Regions from separate parts of the Spirosoma pomorum genome, predicted to be linked through region 2. Evidence: riboswitches for the same ligand, from Rfam matches in the RefSeq annotation. Region 2 holds a riboswitch; the other holds the start of a gene.
What was found. Region 2 has a riboswitch for cobalamin ahead of ACYVAD_RS16525 (TonB-dependent receptor plug domain-containing protein). Riboswitches for the same ligand answer to the same signal wherever they lie in the genome.
Positions count from the first base shown of each region.

Region 1: linked by a shared signal. The riboswitch ahead of ACYVAD_RS23695 (carboxypeptidase-like regulatory domain-containing protein) and the one ahead of ACYVAD_RS16525 (TonB-dependent receptor plug domain-containing protein) in region 2 are both predicted to bind cobalamin.

Region 1 covers NZ_BAAHBP010000038.1:52,245-68,031, reverse strand. The annotation lists gene cobN (cobaltochelatase subunit CobN) at 1-2,117, opposite strand, end outside; gene ACYVAD_RS23720 (cobyrinate a,c-diamide synthase) at 2,180-3,595, opposite strand; gene ACYVAD_RS23715 (DUF4256 domain-containing protein) at 3,654-4,223, opposite strand; gene ACYVAD_RS23710 (hypothetical protein) at 4,374-4,547, shown strand; gene ACYVAD_RS23705 (hypothetical protein) at 4,465-4,716, opposite strand; gene ACYVAD_RS23700 (hypothetical protein) at 4,622-4,855, shown strand; gene ACYVAD_RS23695 (carboxypeptidase-like regulatory domain-containing protein) at 4,932-5,216, opposite strand; cobalamin riboswitch at 5,401-5,620, opposite strand; cobalamin riboswitch at 5,666-5,871, shown strand; gene ACYVAD_RS23690 (hypothetical protein) at 5,994-6,644, shown strand; gene ACYVAD_RS23685 (TonB-dependent receptor plug domain-containing protein) at 6,654-8,858, shown strand; gene ACYVAD_RS23680 (energy transducer TonB) at 8,884-9,327, opposite strand; gene ACYVAD_RS23675 (hypothetical protein) at 9,351-9,536, shown strand; gene ACYVAD_RS23670 (hypothetical protein) at 9,718-9,954, shown strand; gene ACYVAD_RS23665 (TlpA family protein disulfide reductase) at 9,991-10,683, opposite strand; gene ACYVAD_RS23660 (outer membrane beta-barrel protein) at 10,866-11,471, shown strand; gene ACYVAD_RS23655 (hypothetical protein) at 11,739-11,945, shown strand; gene ACYVAD_RS23650 (sensor histidine kinase) at 12,210-12,458, opposite strand; gene dnaK (molecular chaperone DnaK) at 12,687-14,618, opposite strand; gene ACYVAD_RS23640 (superoxide dismutase family protein) at 14,810-15,127, opposite strand; gene ACYVAD_RS23635 (hypothetical protein) at 15,124-15,375, opposite strand; gene ACYVAD_RS23630 (hypothetical protein) at 15,418-15,787, opposite strand, start outside.
Region 2 covers NZ_BAAHBP010000027.1:245,572-261,358, reverse strand. The annotation lists gene ACYVAD_RS16560 (hypothetical protein) at 1-244, shown strand, start outside; gene ACYVAD_RS16555 (helix-turn-helix domain-containing protein) at 265-1,173, shown strand; gene ACYVAD_RS16550 (Crp/Fnr family transcriptional regulator) at 1,460-2,047, shown strand; gene ACYVAD_RS16545 (hypothetical protein) at 2,150-2,836, shown strand; gene ACYVAD_RS16540 (aldo/keto reductase) at 3,299-4,291, opposite strand; gene namA (NADPH dehydrogenase NamA) at 4,483-5,553, opposite strand; gene ACYVAD_RS16530 (M14 family metallopeptidase) at 6,000-8,837, shown strand; cobalamin riboswitch at 8,930-9,163, shown strand; gene ACYVAD_RS16525 (TonB-dependent receptor plug domain-containing protein) at 9,222-11,198, shown strand; gene ACYVAD_RS16520 (GreA/GreB family elongation factor) at 11,305-11,826, opposite strand; gene ACYVAD_RS16515 (FkbM family methyltransferase) at 11,969-12,712, opposite strand; gene ACYVAD_RS16510 (SDR family NAD(P)-dependent oxidoreductase) at 12,911-13,954, opposite strand; gene ACYVAD_RS16505 (PPC domain-containing protein) at 14,116-14,544, opposite strand; gene ACYVAD_RS16500 (hypothetical protein) at 14,519-14,887, opposite strand; gene ACYVAD_RS16495 (xanthine dehydrogenase family protein molybdopterin-binding subunit) at 15,061-15,787, shown strand, end outside.

The DNA of each region.
Region 1 (15,787 bases), on a different contig from region 2:
GGGAAGCAGTTAGCCGATAAGCCAATGCCTTTGCCGGGTAGCCATTCCAGTGTGCCGTGTTTACCGACGTGTACAATCGCGTCAGCCTGCCAGTCGTCGCGGAGCCATCGGTACAGGGCGTAATAATGGTGCGTCGGGGGCAGATCAGGTTGGTGATAAATAGCGTCGGGGTCCATACCGTAGCCGCGGGGTGGTTGCAACGCCACAAAAGCGTTGCCCAGGTTGAGGCCTGCCAGCGCGATGTGCCCGTTGTGGACGTATGTCTCGCCGGGGGGCGGTCCCCATTGCTTCTCCATTTTCGTTTGAATCGCTTCTGGAAGCTCAGCGAACCACTTGGTATACTGTCCCACCGGCACCTGACCCGCGGCATTGGCTAACTGCTCGGGGGTTAGATACGTCTGATCGTACGAACAATGGTCGATCAGTTGGTGAATCAATTCCGTCCCCGTAGCGGGCAGATTTTCGATCTGGTACCCTTCTGCCTGCATTGCGTATAGCATATTCATCAGCGACGCGGGCGCATCCAGGCCAACGGCGTTCCCGATCTGCGAGGCCTTTGTGTTCGAGTTCGTGAAGATAAACGCTACTCGTTTTTGTGAGTTCGGCAGCTGGCGTAGACGAGCAAATCGCCACGCCAATCCCGTTACGCGCTCTACCCGATCGTCCAGCGGTACATACCCCTTGGCGTTACGTTCTTTCTCCTTAAATGATACCGGCACCGTAATAATGCGTCCGTCGAATTCAGGAATGGCCACGTTCATCGCCGTGTCGAGCGGGTTTAGCCCCCGGCTCGACGATTCCCACGGCCCTCGCGCCATGCCCGGCGTAATCGCCTGAAAGATCGGAACGTTCAGGTGAGACAAAGCCCGCTGCGAGGCCGTCTCATCACCATCTGTCCGCACGTCGGTCATGGCGTACGAGATGGTGTTAATTAGGTTCGCAATGGCAATACCGCCCCGTTCCGCCTGAAAGTAAGAGAAAGCAACCGGTGCACTGGTGGCCGGGTTAACCGACTTGAGGGACGACGTAAATACGGGCAGCGCGTTCAGCCCCTTTTCTTCCAGTGAGCGAACCAGCGCATCCACAAAAGCGGTGTTGCCGCTGATCCAGTGCGAACGATAGAACGTAATACCTACAGTGGGCTGATCGGGATTGTGGCGCTGTACCCAGTCCGTTGGCTCGGCGTTTTCGGGAAGATCAGGATGGTAAATGCCATGATCGGGCAGTTGCATCGGCGCGTCGGCCCCGAATCCCGTCATGAGCAGGTGGTCAGCCAAAAAGTACAGCAGGGACGTAAAGTTCTGGTACCCGCCTGCCTGGACGTACGCCAGCGTTTCGTGCAGAATGGCAGGCGATACGGTTGAAACAGCCGCAAACTCTGGGTTTAACTCGCCCGTACCGCTGATCACAATCAGATGCTGTCCCTTGTCCTTTGCTCGGCGAACCAGCTCACTAAAGCCGGGTACGCTGCTCGGTCGGCCGTGTATTCGGAGGATGATAATTTGAGCCGCACCAATTTCTCGGTCCAGGAGCTGGGCCATCTGCGCTTCGCTCTTTATGGCGAGAAGGCTAATACCCGACGTTTTCGGAAATTCATCCGGCAATTCCTGCAAAACCCGGTTCATCGTCAGCAGGTCGGTGTCGGCGTGGGTCAGAAAAACAATCCCACCTGTCGGCAGGGCTGGTTGGCCCAGCTGGGTAGCGGCTTCGGAACCTTTCCAGGTGTAAAACTGGAAAACATATTCCGACAGCTCCGTGGGCGGGGTCAGAAAACCATCGGCGGCAATCATGCTGTCGATGTAATCAAAAATCGCGATGATCTGCCAGTTGCTGTTGATGGAATGAAACCAGACGGAGTGTCCGTCGAACAGCAACGTCACCACGTTGGCCAGCGTACACGGCCCCAGGCAGCCGCCTTTGGTCATGTGCACGACGTTGCGGATTTTCCGGCGCATCCATTCGCTTTTGTATAGTTCGACCGGAATGGGCGCGTAGCCCCGATCGACCCGGCCGCAGCAGCAAGCGTTGTAGCAGTACGACAGATGTCCCCGGCGCTGTACTAGGTTGATGGCTTTCCCGTCGGACCGGGTTACCCGCTGGCGTTTTATTTCAGACATGAGGTTACTTATAACTGATACGGGTTGTTACTCCCTGCCCCCTGAAGAAGGTGAGAATACCGCTAATTCTTCACCCCTTCAGGAGGGCAGGGAGTAACGGAATCGGTGTTAGGTGTAGCATCCGGCAAGGCAAATAACTGCCGCAGAAACTCCGGTTTGTCGCCCCAGTACAGATGCACGTAAGAGGCAATCGTATGTTGGCTTCGGTACAGTTTTGTTTCGACCGGAACGCCTTTTGGATTAGCGATCGAAGCTACCGACACCTGTGGGCGCGTTTCGCACCCCACGGAGTAATGAAACTCGTGCCCCTTTAGACGCATTCCGTCCCAGTCAACAGCCCGGTAACCGAGCGTAAGTTTTGCCTTCAGCATTGACGTCGTTATATCCAGCGATCCCACCATTGGCCATACTGTACCGTCACTGATTTCGATCGATTGGCTTAAATACATCAGCCCGCCACATTCGGCATAAGCCAGTCCCCCACCCTGACAATAATCGCGGATACTAGTGCGTATGGCCACGTTTTCGCTCAGTTGCTGGGCGTATAGCTCGGGGTAGCCACCGGGCAGGTACAGAAAATCCGTATCAGGCAATTTCTTATCACGCAACGGACTGAAGAACGTAACGTGGCCGAATTGAGCCAGCACGTCCAGGTTCTGCTGATACGTAAAGGTGAACGCTTCGTCCCTCGCGACGCTGATGCGGTATGAAGCGAAGAACTGGGGGATTGGGGCCGGGGGGCTAGAGGCAGATAAATTAGGGGTTCGCGTACAGTTCAGCAGTCGGTTCAGATCGATCGTCTTAGGAAGTTCGTCGGCGATGGCCTGAATGATTTGCGCGTAATCCGTTTCGGCGGAAATATGTAATCCCAGATGCCGCGATGGAATAGTAAAGCGTGGATTCGTGGGCAGATAGCCCAGCGACTCCACCCCCACGTCGGCGCAGGCATCAGCCAAAAATCGGTAATGCGATTCTGACCCGACATTATTAAAAATTGCTCCGACCAGATTAATGCCCTGGTAAAAATGCTTGAATCCGTACAGCAGTGGCGCTACCGAGTAGGCCATCGCTTTGGCATTAATAATCAGAATGACGGGTATGTTCAACAGCTCGGCAATTGACGCACTGCTCCCCTGCATCCGGTCGGCCCCGTCGAATAATCCCATCACGCCCTCCGTGATCGCCACATCGGTACCGCTGGCGTACTGTTGATACGAGGCCGTTACGTGTTCAGGCGAGGCCATGAACAAATCCAGATTAGTGCTGGGTGGCACTCCACCAGGCGAATTGCCGTTAGTCACACCCACTGCCGTACTATGGTGCCGCGTATCAATATAGTCCGGACCACACTTGAACGGCTGTACCCGTAGTCCCTGGTTCGCGAGCGCCCGCAACAACCCCAGCGTTAGCGTGGTTTTGCCGGAGCCACTGGACGGAGCGGCCAGCAGAAACTGAGAAAAATCACTCTGATTTAACATTCGAAAACGGCTAAAGAAACTGGCCAAGCCGCTAGTTTCAACGATTTATACTATTTCCCTAGACCCGTAACGAGCCCCGGAACCCTCTGGCGGCATAGTACGAAGCAGCGCCATTATGATAGACGAAAACGGTATCGTAGCGCCGATCACAAAACAGGGCTCCGCCTAGTTGGCGGATAGCCGCTGGGGTCTGTATCCAGCTTGACGTTTTCAGGTCGAACTTACCGAGCTGCTGTAATTCCCGATATTGTTCTTCCGTGAGCAGGTCGATTCCCATAGCAGCGGCCATATCAACGGCGTTACTTTCCGGTCGGCTTTCTTTTCTCGATTCCAGTCCCTCCCGGTCGTAGCAAACACCTCGGCGGTCTTTGGGGCTCTCGGCTGAGCAATCGTAAAAAATGTACTCATCCGTTTCTTGATCATACCCAACAACATCGGGTTCTCCACCGGTTGCTTCCATGTCGTTAAGCGTCCATAGCTTTTCGGGATTGGCGTCCAGCTTTGCTTGCACGTCAATCCACTTGAGATCCTGATGACGGTTCTTGTTTTTCTCAAAACGTGCTTTTAATACGTTGAGCAGTTCGTTACGCTTTTCAGCCGATAGCTCCTTCTTGTCAACATTTGCCATGCTATACGTTTTGCTTATAAGTGTGGGAGTTTAAAATCGATTAGCACGATCGTCAAGTTTTAAATATACGAAGCTTTGTTGAAGCTAACCCGTTGCGGGTTTCACCTCGTTTCGTTTCGATGGGCCAATTGCTCTGGCTTTAAGGTTGTTATGGCAGTTGAGTTTGTGGCAACCTGGTTGCCTTTTCGCTTCTTCCCTTTTTTCGTCTTTCTCCGGGCTTTCCTACGTAGCCATTTCCACGTTAACACCAATCCCGTTGCGCTGACGGCCGTCCCGCCCAGCATGAGTACCCAGACGATGATATCCCAGAGTGGTCTTTTGTAAAGCAGAAGCCGAAAGTCCAGGCTGTGCAAACCATGATACAGCCAGCGCTCCAGCCGACTTCCTTTCTCGTATTTGTGAAATGCTCAAATCCGCCGTACGTATTGTTGGCCCGGACGCCAGTCGTGTTTCTCATGGCCTCCCCTAGATCATCAACGCCCCGCTGCTCGATCGTACGGCCCGATACAGAACTTGTCGTCACGGGAATATCCCGGATGGGCACCGCTAGTTTGTTGATAGTCGTAAACGCCGGTGTGCGAGCCGACGTAACGGTTACTTCCGAGAGTTCGCTGGTCCGGCTATTAAGCTGATAACGGAGTACCGTTGCAGCCTGTGCCGATACAGTTATATTCTGTTTGTGCGCTTCGTAGCCAACCCCGCTGACGGTCAGTGTGTACGTACAACGGGTACGCGTTTGATCGTAAACTGGCCCGCTTCGTCGGTTACAGCCCCGAAACCCGTTCCGTCCAGACGGATCGTAATGGCGGGTAATGGCTCACCCGTTTCGGCCTGAATCTGGCCGCGAATCGTACCCGTAGTCGACTGGGCCCAGCTGGCAGCACCTAAAAAAAGATTGAGAAGGATAACCGTTATGGCTAACAGCGAACGAATGGTGGAAAAATGGGCTGATTGATCACCAGGTCGCGGGTGATCAGCGTAGCGCGTGTGCATACCTTTTAACGAAAAAATAAGGAGTTAAAAGCGTCTGCCTGCAGTTCGGCATGCGAACGGGTACGTGCAATCGGACAAACGACGATGGGTGCTCGCGAGGAAAGTAGCACCAGCTTCTGCCGACAGGAACGGGTGTCTGCAGGAGAAATCGCCAATCTTGACCGTGCTTCAAACCGCGAAAGCATTGTCAGCAAGAAAAAAGGCAGGTCTCCTGACTTGTAACCTGGCGGCCGTCCTTCCCAGTCTGATCGACCAGTGAACATCACGCAGGCAGATTCCCGCGGGGCAGCCAGTTGGGGCGTTACTTACAGTTGCGCGACAGTTCGGGATTTGCACCGCATCGGCGGTCCGACCGATTCTCTATTAATCCGCCGTAAGGCAGAACCGTTTTCCTGTTGGTAAAATGGAAGTAGATACTTATTAGGGCAAAGGTACCCTAAAGTTTCTTACTTTTGAGACCGTTTTTAGGTGCGCTTCCGCCGTGAAGCGCTTAAAAGGGAATCCGTCGCGCTGTCCGTCAGCGTTAATCGGAGCAGTCCCCGCTGCTGTATAGTTCATACAACCATTTTGACAATCAGGCCACTGTTCCTCATCAGGAGTGGGAAGGCGTCAGAATCGAACGAGCCAGAAGACCTGCCCAGAAACGTCAGAACCGGTGTGCTTTCGGGACGAAAGGCAAACACGAAGTCAGATAGGGTGCGCCTGCCGACCGGCGAACACCCCTGCTTTTTGTACGCGCTTTTTACGGGTTTGCCACCACATCAACCTAACAAGCGCATGATCAACCCGCTACTTATCGACTCGTTGCTGCTGGGCGTACAGCACTCCTTCGAACCCGACCACATGGCCGCCGTGTCGGTGCTGGCATCCGAAAAAAACAAATCCGGTCGGATCGCTTCAGACAGGCATCATATGTGGCGTATCATCTGGCGTTCGTCGCACTGGGCGCTGGGCCATTCGTTCACCCTGATTCTGTTTGCCTGTCTGGTGCTGCTGGTCAAATCGGCCCTGTCGCTCAACATTGCAGAACAAGTCGAACTGGCGGTCGGACCTTTGATGATCTGGCTGGGCGTTGTTGCTATCCGGCGAAATCACCGGCAAACGCACGAACCCGTGCAACCAGCGCCATCTACTACGTTCAGTCGATCCTTCTGGGTCGGCATGGTACACGGCCTGGCCGGTACGGGTGGTGCCTGCACCGTAGCTCTGACGCTAGCCGCCAGCGATGCCGCTACGGCCGTCTGGATCATTGTCCTGCAAAGCGCGGGTATCATCGTCGCCATGACGCTCTACGGCTGCTTGCTGGCGTTTTCGCTCACTAAAGTGGTCGACCGGTGGCAAACGGCAGTTCGGGCCATCAACTATGCCGTTGGCATCTTCTCCATTGCGATCGGCGTGTACACGTTGTTCGACATTTTTCACTCGTAATCAATACCCATGAAACAACGCTACTACCCAGTAGTTGGTAGCCCAATCCAGCTAGTTACTTGCCTCGGCGTGATGCTTGGTGCATTAACTTCTTTACAGGCGCAATCGATCCCCGCCGACTCGCTCAGAAGCCGCGTCCTGGAAGAAACAACTGTTACAGCCACCCGCTCGGAAAACCGGCGCGACCGGGTTCCGCAACAAATTGACATCATTACCCGGCGCGACATCAACCAAACCCCAGCCGCCGACGTAACGGATCTGGTCAAGAAACTGGCGGCTGTCAATGTTATTCAATACCCTAATCTCTCTTCAGGGGTTGGCATCCGGGGATTTCGGCCGCAGTTCTCGGGTCTGAATCAGCGTACACTGCTGCTGATTGATGGTCGGCCCGCGGGGGCTACGAACCTGTCAACCATTGGGCTCAACAATGTGGAGCGGGTCGAGGTGTTGAAAGGGCCCGCGTCGGCGCTGTATGGTTCCCAGGCGATGGGTGGCGTTATCAACGTCATCACCCGACGCTCGACAGGAGCGCTACGGGGCAATGCCTTCGCTGAATACGGCTCCTTTCAGACGTATCAGGCGGGTGGAAATATCGGCGGCAGCCTGACCCGGCGACTCGACTTCGATGCCTCGGTCAACTATCTCAGACGGGCACAGGACTACCGGCTCGGCAAAGGCAATTTGTTCCGGGATTGGCTGAAGGGCGATCAGGCAGTAAAGTATTACAGCAACAAGCCAGCCGAAACGGTCGATGATCGTAAAGACGATGGTCAGATTCGGCCCAACACCAAACTTACTTATTACTCCGGTGTGCTGCGACTGGGCTATCAGATCAGCAATAACTGGCGAGTAGACGTACGGGGCGAAAAATTCATTGCCGACGACGTTGAATCCCCCGGCGACATCACCTACGGCACGACGCAGGCCAGCCTGAAAGACGTTAACCGACAGGCGGGTGAAATCGCTCTTCGCGGTCAACTGACGGATCATAAACCGACGTTTCGTGTCTTTGCCTCCGGCGAAAACAATTTCAACCAGACGACCAACGTATCAGGTAAGCCGGTTACGCCGTTCCTGTCGTCAAACACCGCGAACCGCTGGCAGGGCGTTCAACTCCAGGACAACTGGCAACTGGGACGCCACCAACTCACCGTTGGCTATGACTACTTGAATTCCAGTACGTCGTCTCGGAACTGGACTGACGCCGTCACCGAACGAGCACCCACGCAACCTAATTATTCGATTCGGTCGTCAGCATTCTACGCGCAGGGCCAGCTGGCCTTCGGCGGAGATCGGCTCCTCCTGCAACCTGGCCTACGGTTGGACGACATTACGTTCTCCGTTAAGGAAACGCCCCTGCTTACTACGTTCAAGCCTGGCAAAAAAACCAATCCGTTCGTCAGCCCAAATCTGGGCGCAGCGTTGCTGCTGGCACCCGACTGGCAACTGAAAGGAACCGTGGGTCGGGCGTTCGTAACACCCGATGCGTTCAACGTAGCCGGTTACTCAGAAACCCGCACCTCAACTGGCCGCATTACCATTACTACTGGTAATCCAAATCTGACCAACGAAAATAGCCTGAGTTATGACCTGGGGTTGACGTTTAGCCGTCCCAAAGCGGGTTTCCGAGCAAGTACTACTTATTTCAACACGAACGTACGGGACCGGATCGCTCGGATCGTGACGCAGGTCAACGAGAAACAGACTAACGGTGACGTACTCGTCGCGCGGGCTACTTACGTCAACGCAGCCGATTCGGACCTGCGGGGCATTGAATCAGAAATCAGCTATGACTTCGGCGCTTTGACCGCATATCGGTACTCACTCCGATTGTTCGGCAACGCAACGACCATGCTTCGTTATACCGAGACCATTGTCGGCACCGACGCCAGCGTGACCCAGCGGGACATTGCCAACGTAGCGAAAATGAACCTAAACGCGGGACTGGAATACGATTCGTTCAAGGGGCTACAGTTACGTCTGTTGAGCCGGTACATGGGGCATCGCAAAGACACCGACTTTACCGATGCGGCCAACCCGGAGATTCGATACCCGGAATACTTAGTGCTCGACTTGAGCGCATCGTACACGCTGGCCCAACACCATACGCTGGGGCTACAGATCGCTAATCTAACCGACGAGAATTACTACGAAAAACGGGGCTATAACCTGCCAGGCCGCTCGTTATCAGTGCGCTACCGCTTTTCGTTTTGATAGAATACGAGTAGGCACTTAGAATTTAGATTATTATAAATGAAATGGGTAGGCTGGTCCGTACGTTGACAGCCTGCCCATTTTGCTGACCAGGAGTCCAGTCCGGCATGCCTTTGATAACCCGCACCGCTTCTTCGTCGCAGCCACCGCCCACACTCTGCGTCACTTGTACATCGGCAATCTTCCCGGCACTAGTCACCACAAAGCTCACGATTACCTTGCCCTGGATTCCGGCGCGCTGTGCTGCAGCTGGATACCGCAGATTCTGCATGAGATACGCATTCAATCCTGTCTGCCCACCCGCTGGCGCTGGTGGCTGATCGACAACGGTGTACACTTCGCCAACTAGTCCAGATCCCTCCGGATCAACATTTTTCCGGGAACACATCAGCGTTAGCGCCATCAGGCAAACAGCCAGTACGTAACGTTTATAAACGGAGTAGTCGGTTTGGGGGTTATCGGTTATCATAACAAAAGTTCATTTCCGGCAAAATGAGAATCTTTCTTCTGATTTTACTGACCTTAGTCCTGAGTTACGGCATCATTGCTTTCTGGACTGGCGACTGGAACGCCACTCAGTGGGATACCGATAAATCGGAAGCCACTAAACTGGTTGGCGGAGCATTTCTCCTGTTGTTCTTTATCCTGTTCCGAAACAGACTTAACTGGCCAAAGTAGTGCCACGTTGATTAGGCAACGAAAAGAAAAACTACAGCTACAGGGAATACTGTTCTACCGCCTGGCCATCGAACGCTCGTCTTGCTTTGACTCAATTCGCTAAGCTCCGGAGCTGTTGGCTTTAACGATTAATTTACGCGCTTTCCATTTAGATCAGGGAATTACGTCCTAGTTTTGTAGGATGAAACTCAGTGACGACCACCAGGCATTAGTTGATTTTTTTGCCAATACAACCTTGCCAACCGGCGTTCAACACGTGAATGAATACAGCGTCTTTCTGGACCTGCCAGCAGCGACGAAGACGTATCTTGAACGACTCTACAGCGATGTAGAAACGCATCAACGGTCAGCAGCCCTGGCGCTAACCGGAATCAAAGACTGGGCGCTGCTGCGTGCGGATACGCCAGCGAATAACTAGTATCCTTCAGTCTCAGCGTAAGGCAAAAATCCGAGTCTACTTCGGCAGGGCGCGATCAATGGCCTGTACGAGCCGTTCATCGACGATTGACTGATTCGTCTGGGGGTTGATTGATGAGCCGGAATAGATGTCCCGAATAATGCCGGTCTGATCAACCAGGAAGTGATACGGATATCCTTCTATCGCCAAAGCAGAAAAGAGATCCTGCGCTTGCGGTAGGGCGGTGTACGTGAACGTTCGTTTCGCCAGGACACGTTGTACCAGCTCGGGCGATTCTGGGGCTGGGGCAATAAAGACGATATTCTTACCGCGGTATTTTGCTTCTAGCTCACTCAGGGCAGGCATCTCTTTCAGGCAGGGAATGCAGGTAGTTGACCAGAAATTGATCACGATCAGTTTATTCTGCAGCGAATTATTGCTGTAGACTTTTCCCTGTTTATCCTTGAGACTAAAGGTGGGTAATGGCTTCCCAATCCACTTTTCTTTAAACGCATCAAGGGGATTACTGGCCATCACCTCGAACGTGATCTGCGTTTCTTTCTCTTCTTCCGTCACATCAATGGTGGCAATTGGCTTCCCCATATTAGCCGTTCGAATGCTATCGAACTGCGCCTGCGAATACCGATGACCAGTCGCGTCAATGTAAACTTTAGGCTTTACAGACTGACTGTAGGCCAGGGTAGTAATCAAGCAGAATACCGCCAGACATGAGACGTGGTTAATACGCATTGTTTGAAGATTATGGTAAAAAAGCTCGTTAAAAACGCGTTTTGACATTGGGAAGTTCTGCGTGCCATAACACTGTTTTGCGTGGGCACGCCCCTTAAAATATGTTAATATCATCAAGTAGCTACAACCTCATCTGCTTCGGCTTACTCTTACTAGTGGTTCAACCATTAAACAAAAGTAGTATGAAGCAATTACGTACAATCATTGTCCTGTTTCTGCTGGTAGTTGGTTCCGCTACCGCTCAAACCCACAAAGGAAGCTGGCTAGTTGGCGCTCAGATGGCAGATTTTTCTCTGCAAGGCAGCCAACAGGACGGTCTCCAGAAATTTGGTCTTGGTTTGACGCCAACCATTGGCTATTTCCCTATCGAGAATCTAGTTGTTGGCGTGGGGGTTCCGTTGAGTTCAACGCGTTACCGATACACCGATGGCAACCGCGTAACCCTGACGGGCATCGGGCTCTCCTCGTTTGCTCAGTACTACATCGGGGCAGGCAAGTTAAAACCTTACGTGGGTATATCTTACAGCTACGTCCGGCAAAATCAACGTTATGATTTGGATGGCTCGTTTGCTTCCCGAATGAGTCATTATGGTACCCTATCCCCTACTATTGGTCTGGCTTATTTTATCAGTAAACGAGTTGGCATCAATATCAACGCCAGCTACAACATACTGCTCACTAAAGACCGTCGGACAGATCCAGTCCCTTTGTTCGTTCCCATAAACAGTTATCCGATCACGAACAACGGCGGGTTGTCCCTCGGAATCGGTGTTCAGTTTGCCTTCTAAACAAAAGAGCCAGGTCAATTGACCTGGCTCTTTCACTATTACTTTGTTGGACACTAGCCATTCATGACAACGGGGTATACTATCGAACGTGTTTTCAGGGCAGTATGGCGTTCATTTCGTTGCTGAGTTTGCAGACGGCGTGGAAAAGAACTAGCGGCAATTACGTACCTGTCCTACAGGCTAAATGGTTACGTTCTACTTATGAAGAAAAACTTACTCGTAACCAGTTAGTTAAAGTTATCTATTTAACGTCTACCCCAAGCTATCATGGAACAGTTTATAACAGATTTGGACGGATTGAACCGAATCGTATTCTCCATTGGCGTTTGCCGAACTGAGATAAAGCCCGAGCAGGTAACTCCACAGGCAGTTGATAATTACCTTAGAATTCATCTATCGATCCGCGACTGGGTCTTGTGGTTGCGCGTATGTAGTTGCCTGCCTAGTCATGGCGATCAGCCTACCCCGCAATAGTGCCCGGTGAAACTTCGCAGACTACAAAGGCGGGCCACTTTACTAAAGTAACCCGCCCTTGCCGTTGAGTAATCAGACAGTGATTTTATAACAGTCCGCTACCCCCTTTAGTGCAACTTTGTAGGTTTATTTCTTTTGCCTGTTTAGATGGACTGCCAGTACGTTTACGTCGGCGAAAAGGAAACTGAGAACCACTCCATTACCTGGAAGACGGAACGCTATTCGAACTATAAATTTGCTGTTCGTCTCTTTCGATAATAGCCACTAGACCGGCAGATACACGCAAAACGTCGATCCTTCTCCAGGCTGGCTATCAGCGGTGATTGCTCTACCGTGATTTTCAACCGCCCGCTGACAGATTGCCAGCCCAACTCCCGTTCCGGGAAATGAGTCCCGGTTATGTAATCGTTGAAATACCTGAAAGATCCGATCCGGGTATTTGGTGTTAAACCCAATCCCCTTATCAACGACCGAAATCTCGTAGAAACGGTAGGCTTCACTTACCGGACGCACGTTTATTGTAAATCTAATCGCTCGGTCAGCGCCTTATTTGTATCAGATAGCTGCGTATTGCCATCTGCCATTTCGTTACACAGTTGAGGGATCCAAAACGAAAAAGCTTCCCAGAAGCCACTATCTGCCATTATTCACGTACTCTACTTTCTCATAGAATGGCTAGATTATAAAAAAGCCCCGCTAAGTTTCCTCAGCGGGGCTCATGCACGAGTGCTAGTCTCTAGCTTATTTCACTTCTTCGTATGGCACGTCCGATACGTTGTCGCCGGTTGGCTGACCCTGGCCTGCGCCGGGGTTCGCGTTACCACCGTCGAAACCAGCACCTGCGCCGTCAGCTGGGTTAGCACCACCCGTTGCGTTGTACATTTCGGTCGAAGCCGTTGCCCACGCGCCGTTCAGTTTTTCCAGAGCGGCATCGATCGCGGCAGCATCACGCGAACCGTGTGCGGTGCGGAGTTCGCCAAGTGCCGACTCAATAGCCGACTTGTTGCCTTCGCTCAGTTTGTCACCGTACTCTTTCAATTGTTTTTCCGTCTGGAAAATCATCGAGTCTGCTGCGTTAACTTTCTCGATCGACTCACGCTCGGCTTTGTCGGCCGCTTCGTTGGCTTTCGCTTCTTCACGCATCCGGTTGATTTCTGCGTCGGTCAGACCGCTCGATGCTTCAATCCGGATTTTCTGCTCTTTACCCGTGCCTTTATCCTTCGCCGTTACGTTCAGGATACCGTTGGCGTCAACATCGAAGGTCACTTCGATTTGTGGAACACCACGGGGGGCTGGTGGAATGTCCGATAGGATAAACCGGCCTAACTGGCGGTTCTGAGCAGCCATTGGGCGCTCACCCTGCAGGATGTTGATTTCAACGCTCGGCTGGTTGTCCGAAGCCGTCGAATACACCTCCACTTTCTTGCTCGGGATGGTCGTGTTGGCTTCCACCATTTTGGTGAATACACCACCCATCGTTTCGATACCCAGCGAGAGCGGGATAACGTCGAGCAGCAGCACGTCTTTTACTTCACCCGTCAAGACACCACCCTGAACCGCAGCACCGATAGCTACCGCTTCGTCGGGGTTAACGGCTTTCGAAGGCTTTTTACCGAACAGTTTTTCAACTTCGTCCTGTACTTTCGGAATCCGGGTCGAACCACCTACCAGAATAACTTCGTCAATCTGGCTAGCCGACAGACCAGCGTTTTTCAGCGCACGGCGGCAAGGCTCCAGACTGCGCTGGATCAGCGAATCGGCTAGTTGCTCGAATTTCGCGCGGCTCAGCGTACGTACCAAGTGTTTGGGAATACCATTCACCGGCATAATATAAGGCAGGTTGATCTCCGTCGAGTTCGAGCTCGACAGCTCAACTTTTGCTTTTTCAGCGGCTTCTTTCAGACGTTGCAGGGCCATTGGGTCCTGACGCAGATCGATACCTTCGTCCTTTTTGAATTCGTCGGCCAGCCAGTCGATGATCACCTGGTCAAAGTCATCACCACCCAGGTGCGTATCACCATCGGTCGATTTTACCTCGAAAACGCCATCGCCCAGTTCCAGAATCGAAATATCGAACGTACCACCACCCAAGTCAAAGACCGCAATTTTCTGGTCTTTGTCGGTTTTGTCCAGACCATAGGCCAGGGCCGCTGCGGTTGGTTCGTTGATGATCCGTTTTACGTCCAGACCTGCGATCTGGCCCGCTTCTTTTGTTGCCTGACGTTCAGCATCGTTAAAGTAAGCAGGTACCGTAATAACGGCTTCGGTTACGGTTTGGCCCAGATAATCCTCAGCCGTCTGCTTCATTTTTTGCAGAATCAGAGCCGAGATTTCCTGTGGCGTGTATTGACGGTCGCCGATACGTACACGGGGCGTAGCGTTCGGGCCGTTTTCGACGTCGTAAGCGACGTTTTTGGTTTCGTTGGTTACCTCGTTGAAGCGCTTACCCATGAACCGCTTGATCGAGGAAATCGTATTTTTCGGGTTGGTGATGGCCTGACGTTTGGCCGGTGCGCCGACCTTACGTTCGCCGTTACCGTTGTCCATAAAGGCAACTACCGACGGCGTGGTCCGTGCTCCTTCTGAGTTTGGAATAACAACGGGTTCGTTACCTTCCATCACGGCTACACACGAGTTCGTGGTGCCTAAGTCAATACCAATAATCTTTCCCATAATATGGTTTAGTTGCTTGTTTTCTGTGTCAAATACTGTCAGACATCCTTCATCTAACAATACAAATGCCAGCCAGAATAATTGTGCGCAAAGCTGTCAGATTGACAGAAACAGGAGCTGCTTTGGCCAGATTGGCGGGCACCAACACGTAGCCTTGTAAGTCGTGGCAGACTTTTGGGGTTTATTGTGCTTTACTGTTTTACAACAACGCCACCGGCAATTCGCCCTCCGCTGTTCCCCGATGGATCAGTGACCTGATCGTCGGTATTCGCATGAATAATCAGCGATGAACCATTCGCATCAAACAGGGTCGTAGCGCCCTGCGTCAACGTAATTCGGTCCGTTGTTGTCGTTAACCGGCCTTTACCCTGCGCATCAACTTCCAGGTTAGCTAAATCACCGGCGTGGGTTCCCTGTGGATTACTGATGCCGTGCTTCTTACTGGCGGGGTTATAGTGATCGCCGGACGTTGAAAAGGCGGGGGATGCTTTCGGGTCTACGACGCCTATCTCGTGAAAGTGGATACCGTGCGAGCCGGGGGCAGACCATTTACATTAACGTCCAGCGTAACGACACCACTGTTGTTTTCGGTCAGGTTAGCCGTTCCGATACTCGTACCGCTGGTATTGACAATATTCACGGTGGCAGCGGCCCGTGTTACGTTGAAATGATCAGCGCAACTTGTCAGCAAGCTAGTCATCCCCAGCCCGAGAATAATCCAACCACCTGCTATTCCTGTTTTACTCATCGTTTTCATAATGTGACTGGTTGAGGGGTATAGGAATGACTTTAACTTGCTTTATTTAAACAGACCACCGAGCATATCACCCAGTCCTCCGCCTGACTGCTCCTTAGGCTTATCCTGCGTGTTACTGCTGCCTGAGTTACCCATAATGCGTGTCAGGTCGCTCATATCGAGTTTGCCGTCGGCCATAGCCGCCTGGGCCATACCCATCCAGTCTTTTCCACCGCTCAACGAGCCGACAACATCGTTCGTGTTGACCGAATTATCGTTGGGGTCCTGGGCTTTCTGGCTAAGTTTACTCAATACCATGGGAACAACAGCAGCCGCGATGGACATGGCGATTTGGGGAGAGATGCCCAGTTTTTGCAACAGATTGTCCTGCACTGTTTTCTGAACGCCCTGATTGACTTCCTGCTGCGCTCCG
Region 2 (15,787 bases):
TTATCAAAATAACCAGTCTGTTCATTTTATAGACGCTATAAATGGATTGCGGATAGAGAAGAAAAAAGTGTTAGATTTTGGTAAGGGCAAATGGACCAAAGAAGACAAGACCAGTCTTGAGGAATTGATCAGACACACCAGGATTGTCAAAGACGGAAGCGCCACCGCTATGGATATGCCTAGTAAAACCAAGGTATCACACATACGTTTTAACGTAGAGGAACTTTGGCTAAACATCAAATAAGAAAAGATATTACTACCTTGATGAAAAATCCCAAACCATATAGAGTACAGTCCATTTCGCAGCTGCACCACATCGCAGGCGTCACAAAACCGCATCATCCGCTCATTAGTATTTTGAGCCTGGAAGGTATGGCAACTAACACGGACATTACGTCGGTACTGTTTGATTTTTACGTAGTGTCGATGAAACGGGGCTGTGATAAACTTTTCTATGGGCAACAGAAATATGATTTTGATGAAGGCGTGATGGCTTTTCTGGCTCCGGGGCAACTACTACGGGGCGAAGCCAATGGTCTGCCACATCAGCTGATTGGCTGGATGCTTTTTATTCATCCCGACTTTTTATGGAATACGTCGCTGGCAAAAAAAATTAAGCAATACGAATACTTTGGCTACGCTACCAACGAAGCCTTGTTTCTTTCTGAAAAAGAAGAAACTATCATCAATTCCATTGTTGACAATATTCGAAACGAGTACAGTTCTACCATTGACAAGTTCAGCCAGGATGTCATCGTAGCCCAGTTGGAGGTATTGTTTACCTATGCCCAGCGGTTTTACGAACGCCAATTCATTACCCGAAAAATTACTAGCAGCAAACTTTTAAACCGCGTAGAAGAGGTACTGATCGATTATTTCAACAACAAAGATCTATTGGCGACAGGCCTGCCAACCGTTCAGTATGTGGCGAACGAGTTAAATGTTTCGATCAAATACCTGGGCAGCTTACTAAAACAGTTAACGGGACAATCCACCCAGCAGCATATTCATGAGAAGCTGATAGAAAAGGCAAAGGAGAAACTATCGACTAGCAGCCTTTCTGTCAGTGAGATTGCTTACGAACTGGGCTTTGAACATCCGCAGTCGTTCAGCAAGCTCTTTAAGAGCAAGACCAATCAGAGTCCGTTGGAATTCAGAACTTCATTTAACTGAGTACTAACTAAATACCCCATTGGCAGTATTCCGCTAAAATTGCCTGACACAAACTGTGTATGGTCCGTCTCAGAATAGGATCCTTGGCCGATAACCAACCGTTGCTGCTGGCGAGCGTATAAACGTTATAGCACCGCAATAAGCAGTACAGTGAAAGCACCCTGATGCCCCTGCGCAACATTAAACAGAGTCTCCGGTGACTACGTAGTGAACATGGATGACTACATTAGCCACCAACTCATCCTATCCCTGTAAACAGGCTAGAAGTCAACCTGACGATGTGCTTATGGAAAAAGAACCGCTGATCAGCTTTATTGAGAAGAACATTCCGAACATAAGCGTAACCCAAATTGGACTGGAAACCATTGCCCAACAGTTTGACGAAATAAATCTTTTCAAAAATGAGTATCTGTTGAAGCAGGGAAAAGTAAGTGACTATTACTACTTGGCGGAAGGATTCGTTCGAGCGTTTACCTTTGACACCAACGGTAACGAAATCACCACTTACTTTTATCCCCAAGGCCGAGTTGCCTTTGAAGCCGCTTCCTTTTTTCTTCATCAACCGTCCACCGAGAATTTACAGGCTATTACAACCTGCAAAGTGTACACGACTAGTTTTGAAAAACTAAACCTACTTTTTCATTCCGTACCTGAGTTTAGGGAGTTTGCCAGGGCAATGTTGGTGAAGGAGTTTGTCGCTTACAAGCAGCGCACCCTATCCATGATCAACAAAAGCGCCGAAGATCGGTACAGTGACTTGCTAAGCAACAACCGAGAAGTCTTCCAATACGCTCAGTTGAAGCATATTGCCTCCTATCTGGGTATAACAGACACATCGCTTAGTCGTATACGAAAAGAGTTTGCTAAGAAGTAACGGGCCCATTTCTTGTCATTTGGCAAGTTGGTTCATAGCAAATGGCAAGTGAGTTTGGGGCGGGCTTGTCTTCTTTTGTATCGTAATCAATCAAACGATACGATGCTACAGCTACCCATCTATGTCTACCTAACTTTTGCCGCAACGGTATTACTGGCCATTGGACTCTTTTACAAAGCCACTAAGCAGTCAACACCTTTTATGCTTATTTTACTGGCTTGGATAGGTGTCCAGTCCCTACTTGCCCTTACGGGTTTTTATACCAATCCCGCCACGCTAACGATCCGCTTTCCGCTATTGATCGTGCCGCCGTTACTTTTTCTACTATCCCGATTTTTGACCAAGAAAGGGCGAGCCTTTTTAGATGAGCTAGACTTACCAACGCTTACTCTTTTTCATATTATTCGGATCCCCGTCGAGCTGGTTTTATTCTGGCTCTTTGTTGGTCAACATGTCCCTGAAGCGATGACCTTTCATGGAAGGAATTTTGATATTTTCTCTGGCCTGTCGGCTCCGGTTATCTACTATTTTAGTTTTGTAAAGAAGGCACTAAGTCCTCAAGTCATTATTATCTGGAATCTGGTTTGTCTGGCGTTGTTGCTAAACGTGGTGTCTGCAGCCCTACTTTCTTTACCAGCACGATATATACGCTTTGGCTTTGAGCAACCTAATCTAGCCCTTGGCTACTTTCCGTTTGTATTGCTCCCCAGCGTGTTAGTACCCTTGGTACTGCTATCAACCGCAGCCGCTGTTCGACAACTGCTCAAGAAACGACGGGTATCATTTTGATAAGGTGAACGCTTGCTTAGTGGGCCTTGTAAATTAGGACTTGAGTAATGCAGCCAAGCTGATGTGCTTTGCCCGTTAGAGACTCACTAACTGAATTCCAGGATCGACTACCTTCCGGTTAGGTATCTCTTAAAGCTATTACTTGGCACCACTACGAATCGGTTACCAAAATCAAGTCGATGTTATCCCCTACCAGCTGTCCCTTGTCGACGTAGTATTGCTAAACGCTCCACAAATTGAGACGAATTAGCTTTCGCGGAAGAGAATCGACATGCCTATACTACCTGTTCAACTTTCCTGAATAGGTCTTTCAATAATAGCTATCTTGTTTTATTCCCCTCCACTACAATCTTAAGCCCTGAAGGACTTCGACTCTTCTCCTAACCGAATGGCGACAATTTTCAAGTAAACAGGCCAGCCCGGTGACGGACTGGCCTGTTTACTTGCCTTATTTTTAGAGATCTATACCAACTCTAGCGTAGCTAGCTGCTGGTTAATGAAGTCGATTTCGTCGGCCGATAACGTAACGTTAATGGCCTTGGCGTTTTGCGTGGCCTGCTCAGCGTCACGGGCTCCCACCAGCGCCGACGTAATACCGGGCTGCTCGATGGTCCAGCGAATAACCAGTTGGCCCAGGGTTGCGCCTTTCTCGTCGGCCAGCGGCTTGATCGCCTGCAACAGTTTATCGGCTTGTTCGATATTTTCCGGTTTGAAGAATCGGTACGTTGCCCGGTGATCGCCAGGGGCAAACTGATGACCCGGCCGGATTTTGCCCGTTAGCAGTCCGCGTTCCATTGGACTGTAGGCCAGAATTGATTTGTTCGTTGCCAGTACGTACGGCACCAGCTCGGCTTCGGCGCTGCGGTTCAGCATACTGTAAGGCACCTGGTTCGAAGCGATCACCAGCACGTTTTCAGCTTCCTGCATCTGCGCTACGCTGTAGTTACTGACTCCCGCCTGCCGAATTTTCCCCTGCTCAATCAGCCGCAATACGGCTTCCATACTTTCGTCGATGGGTGTCGTTTTGTCAGGCCAGTGCATTTGGTACAAGTCGATATAATCGGTACCCAGGCGCTTCAGACTATCCTCGCATTCCTTAATGATACTTTCCTTACCCGAATATTTGTAGACATCAATATCATTACCGTTGTTGTCCTGGCTTTTGAAGCCAAAATCACCCTTGGCCAGATCCCAGCGCATCCCGTATTTAGTGAGGATCTGCACCTTGTCGCGGGGAATACCTTTGATGGCTTCGCCCACGATTTCCTCGCTCGTTCCCTGCCCGTAGATGGGGGCTGTGTCGATCGACGTTACACCCAAATCGTAAGATGCCCGGATGGCTTCGACCGCTCCGCTACGTTCGGTGCCGCCCCACATCCAGCCACCAGCGGCCCAGGCGCCAAACGTAATGGCCGACAATTGAATATCTGATTCGCCTAATTTTCTGTATTCCATGGTTGAGTTGTTTGTGTAATTAGTACACGGCAATAAAACTAGTATGATACGTATGTCATTCCGATGTCAGGAGGAACCGCACGCACTGTTTACCAACGCTCAGGTGAGGATGCTTTAAGATTCTTCCTGGCGGCTACGCGCCCCGGTCGGAATGGCAGAAGGTTCAAATTACAAAGTGATCGATGATCAACTCATCGGGGTTTGGCGCGTTCATATTGTAGGGGCCACGCCAGGTTTTCTCCCAATGTGGCAGCCGCGTGCAACGGGAAGTACGGATCTCGTAATTCCTCACGAGCCATCAGAATAAAATCAGCCTGGCCGTTAGCCAGTATTTCTTCCGCCTGTTCGGCCGTCGTGATTAGTCCCACCGCCCCGGTTAGAATGCCCACTTCCTGTTTGATACGTTCGGCATTGGGCACCTGGTAGTTTGGCGCGACCGGAATTTTGGCGTTTGGTACGTTGCCGCCCGTCGAGCAATCGATTAGGTGAACCCCTTTTTCTTGCAGAATCTTAGCCAAGGAAACTGAATCATCGGCGGTCCAGCCCCCTTCGGTCCAGTCGGTTGTCGAAATACGGACGAACAAGGGTAAGTCAGCGGGCCAGACCGTTTTTATGGCGGCAACGATGTCGAGCAGCAGCCGGATCCGGTTCTCGAACGAACCGCCATACTCGTCCGTTCGCTCATTGCTTAAGGGCGAAAGGAACTGATGAATCAGGTAGCCATGAGCCGCGTGCACTTCGACAACCCGAAAACCTGCTTCCAGCGACCGCCGGGCAGCTTCCCGGAAGTCGTTAATTACTTTCTCAATGCCCTCTGAAGTCAGGGCCTTTGGCTCTGATTTTTCGGGATAGAACGGAACGTTACTAGGGGCTACCGTTTCCCAGCCCCGCTCTTCGCTTGCAGCAATGGACCCACCGCCCTCCCAGGGTCGGCGCGTACTGGCTTTTCGTCCTGCGTGGGCCAGCTGAATACCAGCTACCGACCCCTGCTCGTCGATGAACCGCGTAATTCGCTTCAGGCCCGCAATGTGCTCATCGGTCCAGATGCCCAGGTCATCGGGCGAAATCCGGCCTTCGGGCGATACAGCAGCGGCTTCGGAAATGATCAGGCCAGCGCCCCCAACGGCACGGCTGCCCAGATGAACCAAATGCCAGTCGTTCGAAAAACCGTCCTGGCTGGAGTATTGACACATTGGGGAGACCACAATACGGTTCTTAAATTGAACCTGACCAATGGTAATAGGAGAAAACAGAATAGACATAATGGATAAACAGCGTTCAAAAACTGCATCTGCGTGGGCCACACAAAGAGCCCCTGACCATTAAAACAAACCGAAGTTGGTTATTGATTCAAGTTTTTAAATGTTTTGAGCATAAATGCCCGATACGTTCTTGCTCATAGGGCTTCTCTGCCGTTATTGGCTGCTTTACCGACACAGTTCTAACCAATCAGATTCTTTTACGGCAATTAGCCAATTTACCGAAACAATGTTTGCATTTAACCACTAATATCCGGCATTCACAATCATTATCTTTCTACTGACAAACCATTTCTTTTGCCTAGTGACATTCTTGGTTAACTTTGTTCGATTAGCCTGGCACGGTGTTTTTGGTTGATTGGTATTTCAAGTACTTTAAGCTGGTCTCGTGCTGCTACCCATTTATCCAATAGTAAACAAGCCTAACATTTACCCTAAACAAATCCCGCATGAAGCGTAGATTTCTCCGTTCATCAACACTGCTGCTGTTCGCTGGCCTGAGCCTGAGTACAGTCTGGGCACAATCCATCCCGTCGCCGAAGGAGCATTTTGGCTTCAACATCGGCGACGATTACCAACTGGCTACGTACACGCAGACGGAAGCGTATTTCAAGAAACTGGCCGCCAGCTCAGACCGGGTCAAACTGGTTGACATCGGCGAAACCGAAGAAGGTCGTCGGCAGTACATGCTGATTGTCTCGTCGCCGGAGAACCTGAAAAAGCTGGACCGCTACAAGGAGATTTCGCAGAAGCTGGCGCGCGCCGAAGGCTTGACCGACGAGCAGGCAAAAGCGCTGGCGGCCGAAGGAAAATCAATCGTCTGGATCGACGGGGGGCTGCACGCTACCGAAACGGTCGGCACCATGCAGTTGATCGAAACAGCCTGGGAACTGATTAGCCGGAAAGATCCGGAGACCATGCGCATTCTGGACCAGGACATCATCCTGCTGACCCACGCGAACCCCGACGGTCAGGAGCTTGTGTCGGACTGGTACATGCGGGAGAAAAAAGCGGAAAAACGGTCGCTGGAAGGGCTGCCCCGGCTGTACCAGAAATACGTCGGTCACGACAACAACCGGGATTTCTTTATCATGAACATGAAAGAAACCCAGAACATCGGGCGTCAACTGTTCGTGGAGTGGATTCCGCAGATCATGTACAACCACCACCAGCGCGGTCCGGCTGGATCGGTGCTGGCCGGCCCCCCCTACCGTGATCCATTCAACTACGTATTCGATCCGCTGATGGTGACGGGTATTGACGCGCTGGGCGCGGCCATGATCAACCGACTGAACTCCGAAAACAAACCCGGCTTTACGCGGCTAGGCGGTTCGGTATTCTCGACCTGGTACAACGGTGGTCTGCGGACAACGACGCACTTCCATAACATGATCGGTTTGCTGACCGAGATCATTGGTGGCCCCACGCCGGAAGACATTCCGCTGGTACCGAGCCGACTGATTCCAAACGGAAACACGCCTTTCCCCGTAACACCCCAGAAGTGGCATTTCAAGCAGTCGATCGATTATTCGCTGTCGCTGAACTACGCCGTGCTGGGTTACGCGGCCCGCTACCGAGACGAACTGCTGTTCAACATCTATCGCATGGGTAAGAACTCCATCGATCGGGGAAGCCAGGATTACTGGGGTCTGTCGCCCAAACGTGTCGATTTGATCACGGAAGAATACCGCGCTGACCAGAAGAAAGCTAATCCGAACGCTACGCCACGCGGTGTTAACACGGACATTTACGGATTCATTGCTCCCGGCGGTGGTGTTCCGGCGAAATACTACGATTCAGTGATGCGGGCTCCGGCGTTACGTGATCCACGCGGCTTTATCATCCCGGCCAACCAAGCCGATTTTGCCACGGCCGTTAAGTTTATCAACGCTCTGATCAAAACGGGTATTCAGATTCAGCAGGCTACCAGCGACTTCAGCGTTGCCGGCAAGAAATACCCCGCCGGTTCGTACGTCGTAAAAACGGCACAGGCCTTCCGCCCGCACGTTCTGGATATGTTCGAGCCCCAGGATCACCCGAACGACTTCCAGTATCCGGGTGGCCCACCGGTTCGTCCGTATGACGCGGCTGGCTGGACACTAGCTTACTTAATGAACGTTCAGTTCGACCGGGTGCTGGAGGATTTCAAAGGACCCTTCAAGACCCTTCCTTACGGTCAGCTTCAATCGCCGGAGGGCCGCATGGCCGCTACTTCAGGAGCCGGTTACTTACTGAGTGCTCAGTCGAACAACTCGTTTATCGCCGTCAACGATCTGCTGGCGGGTGGCGTTGATGTATTTCGCGTCCCGACGGGTGGTAGCGGCAAATCGGCAGTAGCGCCCGGTACGTTCTTCGTTCCCGCTTCGGACAAAGCCAAGACCTTGCTGGATAAATCAGCCAAAAGTCTGGGTATCGACGTAACGAGCATCGCCAAACGACCAACGGGCTCGCTGGCCAAAGTAAGCCCGATGCGGATCGCCCTCTGGGATACCTACGGTGGCTCGATGCCGTCGGGCTGGGTTCGCTGGATTATGGAGCAGTACCACTTCCCAATGAAAGTAATTTACAGTCAGGAAGTTGACGCCGGTAACCTGCGGAAGAAGTACGATGCGATCGTATTCGTAACCCGCGCCATTCCGCAGTATACGGGTGAGGACAACGATCCCTACCGGAACTATGCGCCACGGATACCGAAAAACGACGAACTTCCCGCTGAGTACCGTACCCACACGGGCCGGATCACCCACGAGAAGTCGGTTCCGGAGTTGAAGAAATTCCTGGAAGCCGGTGGCGATATTATTACCATTGGCAGCAGCACCAACCTGGCTTATCACCTGGGTCTGCCCGTCAAGAATGCCCTGACCGAAGTAACCAGCTCAGGGCAGGAACGCTCACTGCCCGGCGAGAAATACTACATTCCAGGCAGCGTGCTACGCGTGAACATCGATTCGACGCAGCAGGCAACCTGGGGACTGCCAACCAAGACGGATGTTTATTTCGATGCCAGCCCCGTGTTTAACATCGCTCCCGATGCCATCGCTACCGGTAAAGTAAAACCACTGGCCTGGTTCGATAGCAGCAAACCACTACGTAGCGGCTGGGCCTGGGGACAAGCCTACCTGAAAGACGGCGTAGCTGCTTTTATGGCACCGGTTGGCGCGGGCAAGCTGTACGCATTTGGTCCGGAAATTACCTTCCGGGCGCAGGCGCAGGGAACGTTCAAGTTCCTGTTCAACCAGCTTTACGAAACAGACAGCAACTCAGTGGCTGATTTGAACGGTAAATAAGTAGCTATTCTGAATTGTTTAAGCGGAGCGCCCGGCGGATTTTCTGCCGGGCGCTTTTGTGTATTGTCCCTACTTCACCGATTCGTTCCGTACCTTCGCCCCGGATTAGCGGTGCCCGTCATCGGCCCCAGTGCCGACGATACTGGCTTAATAGGGAACTTCGGTGGTCTTTTCGGACCAAAACCGGGACTGTCCCCGCAACTGTACTGCTTCGTTTTTAAGACAGCCGATTCATTGCTGCTTTGGTCACTGTTCCGCTCCGGCGCAACGGGAAGACCTGAATCGGTGAGCTAAGTCAGGAGACCTGCCGCTGGTCGTGAGTTGTTTGTCGTTACGGAGGATGGCGATTAACAGCGACGGGTATTCACTTTTTTTATTTTCTTCATGCGCACAACTCCGCGCCTGTTCGCAACCGCCCTGCTAGGATCGGTTGCTCTCGGTACCGCCGTACCTACCCTGGCTCAGGATGCCAGAACACTCGACGAAGTCGTGGTCACGGCCAACAAATTCCCCCAGAAACAATCGCAGACCGGCAAGGTCGTGACGGTCCTCCCTGACTCAGTGCTGCAACGTTACGCTACCCAGACCGTCAGCCAGTTACTGACGCGTCAGGCGGGTTTGATGATTGTAGGCGCACAGGGGCCGCTGGGTTCGAACCAGGATGTGTACCTACGGGGTGCTGCCGTGGGCAATACGTTGATTCTGCTGGACGGCGTACCGGTTTATGACCCATCGGGGACGGTTAATGCGTTTGACCTGAACCTCATTACCGTGGGCGAATGCGAACGAATCGAGATTCTGAAAGGTGCTCAGTCGACAGCCTATGGTTCTGATGCCGTTGCCGGTGTTATTTCGATCTCTACCCGTAACGGTGTTGGCAAACGGCCACTACAGGTGTCGGCAACGGCGCAGTATGGTACGTACAATACGTTCCGGGGGGGCATTGGCCTGAGTGGTGCGACGAATAAAGTTTCGTATAATCTGCAATACACGCGGCTGTCATCGACGGGCTTCTCGGCGGCTACGGATCGCGAAAACACGGGTACGTTCGATAAAGACGGCTACCGGCAAAACGCTCTGCTTGGTAACATCGCGATAACGCTCAATCCGCGCCTGACGCTGAAGCTGCGCGGACTGACCACGGCCTACCAGACGGACCTCGACGCCGGAGCTTTCGGTGACGAAAAAGATTATACGTCCAACAACCGGTTCAGCTTTGGATCGGCGGGGCTGGAATGGAGTCACCAGCGCGGTAAACTAGTAGCCAACTATGGCATCAGCGGCAGTCGGCGGGTCTACAAAGACGATTCAACATCGGTCGAGCCAAACGCTTTTGATAAATACAGTTACAGCGAATACAGCGGCCTGACGCATTTTGCGGAGTTGTACCACACGTTAACTATCCGCAAAAACATCGAACTACTAACCGGTGCCGACTACCGCTTCGCCAACACGGATCAGACGTATCGATCGGTCAGCAGCTACGGCCTGTATGAAGCTCCTCCGCTGGGTGCTGATACGGCCCGCACGGGTCAGTTGAGTTTCTACGCATCCGGCGTCTGGCGTACACAAAAAGGATTATCGGTCGAACTGGGTGGGCGCTATAACCACCATTCGGTCTACGGCAACGCCTTTACGTATTCGTTCAACCCATCGTATCTGATTCGGGACCAAATCAAGGTATTTGCCAATCTGGCTTCGGGTTTCCGGGCTCCGTCGCTCTATCAGATCTTCTCACCGTACGGCAACCGGGCGCTGAAACCAGAACGTAGTCAGTCTATTGAAGCTGGGGTTCAGGTATTCACCAAGTCGAAGAACGCCTGGGTGCGAGCCCTGTATTTCGATCGTCGGGTGCGTGACGTTATTTTCTTCCAGTCGCTATCGGTACCGCCGTACACGAGCCAGTACATCAACTTTGACCGGCAGCACGACCACGGCTGGGAGTTTGAAGGACAGGCGCAACTGGGGCAATTAGCCCTGACTGGTAATCTCACGCTGCTCGACGGTCGGGTGACGACCCAGGCCGCGGGTCGGGACACGACCTATAACAACCTGTTTCGTCGCCCCAAAGTGCTCGTCAACGTTACGGCCGGTTATCAGATCACGCCGGCGCTCTTCGCCAGTGCCTCTTTACGTTCGGTGGGCAGCCGCACTGACCGGTTCTACAACTCGGCCACGTTTACCAGCGAGAACGTAACGTTGGCCCCTTACAGCACTTTCGATCTTTACGCCGAATATCGGCTGAATCACGTACGCCTGTACGCCGACGTGCAAAATCTGCTCGACAGGCAGTATACGGACGTATACGGCTACAATACCCGGCAACGCACGGCGAATATTGGGGTAAGAGTAAGTTTGTAAAGAGATATTGAAACGAGTCAGGGGCGCACCAACCGCTACATGTGGTCGATTAGTACACCCCTGACTCGCTTTATTTATTGACTTTTTAGTGAATTAAACGAACAGGTCAGGCAGCCTCGTAGCTGATAGCCACAATTTCCATTACCTGCTGGCCCTGTAAAGGTGGCCAGCTAACCGTTTCTCCTACCCGCTTTCCCTGCAAGGCGCGAGCCAAAGGAGCCGTGAAAGCGATTAACTCCTTATCGGCATTGGCTTCATCGACACCAACGATTGTGAAACGCCGTTTTGTACCGGCCAGCTTTCCCGATTGTATCGCCAGACTAACCGTAGCCCCAAAGCGAACACTATCTTGTTCATGGGTATTGACCACTTTACTGCTGGAAATACGTTGGTTCAAGTTTGCAATACGCCCATTGAGCAAGGCGAGTTGCCGACTACGTTCGTTCTGATCGTCAACGCTGGCGGCCTGTAAATGAGCGCGTTCCGTTTCTAAATCGGTGAGTTCAGCACGTAATAGATCAAGACCGTGGGGCGTCACATAGTTGGGTGTACCCGGGGGTAAGGGCGCACGGGCGGGAATCACAACGGGTGCATCAGCCGTTTCATTTTTCAAAAAAGCGCTGCTCATAATCTCTTCGGGAGCGAGCGTTTTATTGTTACTCCCCCATGAAAAAACATCGCTATAAGCCGAATTGTTCTGGCTCGAAACACGGCAGTCAAACCCTTCTCAATTGACCAGGCAGTACACCAAAAACACCATAAAGTCCCTATTAGCGACTTGGATAGTGAATGAATAGCGCTGTTGTCCAAGAGATTTCCTTGCCGTTGATCCGCTCGGTTTCGTAGTAATCGACCAGCCGCATCTGGTAGGTATGCAGAAGCTGCAAAATGGCTAGTGGGTCGGACTGCCCTTCGTACAGCGTCGCGAAATTGAGCTCCAGTAGAACGGCTCCAATCTTCCCGTTTTTAAAGAGTTCAGCAGCTCCATTCAATACAGGTAGCTCAAATCCCTGCGTGTCTATCTTCAGCAAATCAATACGGTCAACAGCGCGGGCCGAACAGAAGTTGTCCAGTGTATCGACCGGAACAGATTCCACCGACACGACTTCCTCCCCGGCGAAGAAGTTCTCCCGTTTGTCGGGGTTCATGGGCAGAAATGAACTCAACTCCGACACCTTGTAATTACGAAATTCAGCCACGCCCACCTGGTCTCCCAGCGCCAGCTGATGACACTGCACACGCGGGCCGAATGACTTACTCGTCAACTCCGAATACGTCGTTGATGCCGGTTCGAACGAGTGAATAACCGGCTGATTCAGACAGTCCTGTAGTAGTTCGATGGTTTGCCCGCGGTTAGCCCCGATGTCGAAGCAAACCGGATTGGCCTGGGGCAGCAGAATTCGTAGATCGTCCTCCAGCTTATGCCCGTTAACGATGTTTGGGTAGTTTGACGCCAGAAATACGCCCAGTGGCGACAAGACAGACCGTACGGCTTTGACGATGCGCTTTTTCATCTCAGTCGGGTTTGGTTAAGCAAGCCAGACCGTTGTTGGAATCGTTGATTAGCCAACGGGCTCACTTACCATTTTGAACCGTAAACCGGTAAAAGTCACGCTTTTGCTGAACCCCCTTCTGATTACTAATCATTTATCGAGTAAATGACCGGGTCTACAACGAGCAGGGGCTCAACGTGTACGCTGAGCCCCTGAAGATTAGTTATTGTACTGGTTGTTTTGTTCCGCAGCCTGGTTGGTTAAGGTGGTTACCACGGATTGCGACAAGGGCGTTTCGCTATCTTTCCCCGCTACCCGCTGGCTACCAGCCCCGCCCGGTGCTTTGCTGGGCAGCAGGTATTCGTTTGTTACGGCGCTTAGTTCAGCAACCAGATTAGGGGCCAATCCCTGTAGCCCGGCTGCGAGTTTGGTCGATAACGTAATCAGCCGCTCAGCCTCCCCATAACGACACGCGTCAATGATTTGATTGGCGCAGTCTTCGGCACTGCTGGTTATCAGCGGTAACGAATCAGCAATTTTGAACCAGGCGTATTCGTCCTCATTCTTACCCTTAAAAATAGCGTTCCGGGGACTGCCTGTACGCGTCAGGCCGGGACAGACAGTCGTTACGTAAATATTATCCTTGAGCAACTCAGCCCGTAGTCCTTCCGAATAGCCTACCAAAGCAAACTTACTCGCGGAATACGGCAGTAAATGAGGCACGGAGACTTTACCACCGATGGATGTTACGTTCACAATTCGGCCCGATTTTCGAGCCAGCATCTGCGGTAGGATAGCGTTAATCAGGTGATAAGGAGCCCAGAAATTGGTATCCATTGCATCCCGAAAATCGTCTTCAGTGCTGTGTTCGTAGGGAGTCACCAGAATGATGCCGGCGTTATTGATCAGTACGTCGATCGGGCCAATGACCTGCCGGGCGGCTTCCGCAAAGCGCTCCACTTCGGCTTTGTCGGTAATGTCACAAGCGTAGGTAAATACCTGTCCACCGTAAGTTAACAGTTCAGCCTCGGCCCGTTCGAGTTCGGCCGCATCACGGGCGCATAGCGCCAGGTTGGCACCTTCTTTCGCCAGTTGCCGCGCAATGGCCAGACCCAATCCCCGCGAACCACCAGTTACGATGACGACTTTGCCACGAAAATCTAATTTACGTCGTTGAGCCAGCACGGCTTTCGTCAAAGCCCAGGCCCCAATTCCTGCCAGGCCCCATAATATCGCTTTCGTTTGATTTGCAGTTGTACTCATATCGTTTTGCGTCAGTGCATAGGGATAACGCCCTCAGCGCTGGAAGGTTAGTAAGAAGAAAGCTAATGGAAACGCTTGGGTGTAGGAAGAAAAGGGGGACAAACGGAAGACGAAAGAAATTCTCCCGTTTTACGTCTCCCCCCCCCCTTTACTCTTGGTCATCACCGGATTATAATCTCCAGCAAATACGGACCCGCGCCCACATTCGACGCCATCAGGTTGCGGGCAACCCGGATAGTATACGTACCGGTTTCGGTTAGTTTTGCGTCGAAGTTGATCGGCCCTTTGTCACCGCTGTACTTACCCGACGGCGAGTACACAACCGCGATGGGTACCATGTGATTGATCGGTTCGGTAGAAAGTCCGGCCGTGTGAACAACCATACGCTGACCGGCTTTAGCCTCGACCAGATAATACGCGCCCTCCTGTTTTTCTGCCAACTGCCCTTTGATCTGAGCCGTAATAGCTCCCCGCTCAAAGTGAACGCGAGTTGGTTTGACAGCGGGTGTTGGCGTTTGACCAAGCAGCCCCGTCAGCAGCGTCATCAGGAATAGCAGCATAGCATTACTGAGCGTTTTGATCGAACGCAATGGGCATCAGATCATCCTCTGGCTCGATCAGAATGAGGTGAATGCCTGTTTTGTCGCTGGCCAGGGTCGCTCCTTCACCCGTTTCTAAATAATCAACCACCTGCCGGGCACTGTCGAACAGAAAATCCGTCTGCGTCGCTGCCTGCGGCACCCAGTCCGGCTGCTTGGTCAGTGGGGTTGTACTTTGGTAGATCAACATACCTACCGAACGAAAATCCTTGGTTCGGGCCAGCACCTCAATAGTTGCCGAATCGTTGGCGTCATGACGCTGTGCATTCAGGATTGTGTAGTATTTATCTTCCTTACCCATGTAGGATAGTAGCCATTCATAAATCGTTTCCATCGTTGCCGTTGTGTGAAGCTCGTCGCGTTGTTTCTGCAAATAACCCGCCGAACCAGGCTTTGGTTAGTCCGTTACGTGCTGATTCGCTCACAAACTCACCCCCGCTCAAAACCTTGCCCTTCTTTTTGGGCTTTAGTCAGCATGGGCGTTGCCCCTCCGAAACGGTAGTACGTATGACTGAATCCCTTCCCCAAACCATCAAGCTCGGCGATCCAATGAGTAGGGTCGATGGCCCCCTTAAAGTGACCGGTGGCGCTACGTATGCTGCCGAGTACAACCTGCCCGGCGTTACGTTCGGTGTACTGGTTACCAGTACCATTGCGCGCGGGCGGATTACCCGCATTGATGCACGGGAGGCCGAACGCTTACCCGGCGTTCTGGTCGTCATGACCCACGAAAACAGACCGGCCGTACCGGGTTACGACATCCCGGTTGATCCGAAAGAGTCGCGGGTAGAAGGTCAGGAGTTTCGGGTATTCTACAATGATCAGATTTACTACAGCAATCAGCCGGTAGCGTTGGTCGTGGCCGATACACTCGAACGGGCTACGCACGCAGCCTCGCTGGTCAAGGTAACGTACGACAAGCGTCCGCACCAGACCAACCTAAAAACGAATCTGAAGCGCGGCACCAAGCCTAAACGAGAAGACGATTATGTGCGTGGTCAGCGTGATGCGTACAAAACGGCCGCAGTACATATCGAACAGGAATACCAGACACCCATCAACGTTCACAATCCGATGGAACCCCACGCAGCTACGGCTACCTGGGAGGGCGCGGATAAAGTAATCGTGTACAATAAAACCCAGGCAACGAAGCTGGCGCAGAAAGACATTATACGGCTGTTTCAGCTGCCCGAAAACAATGTGCAGATCCACTCACCTTACGTGGGCGGGGCTT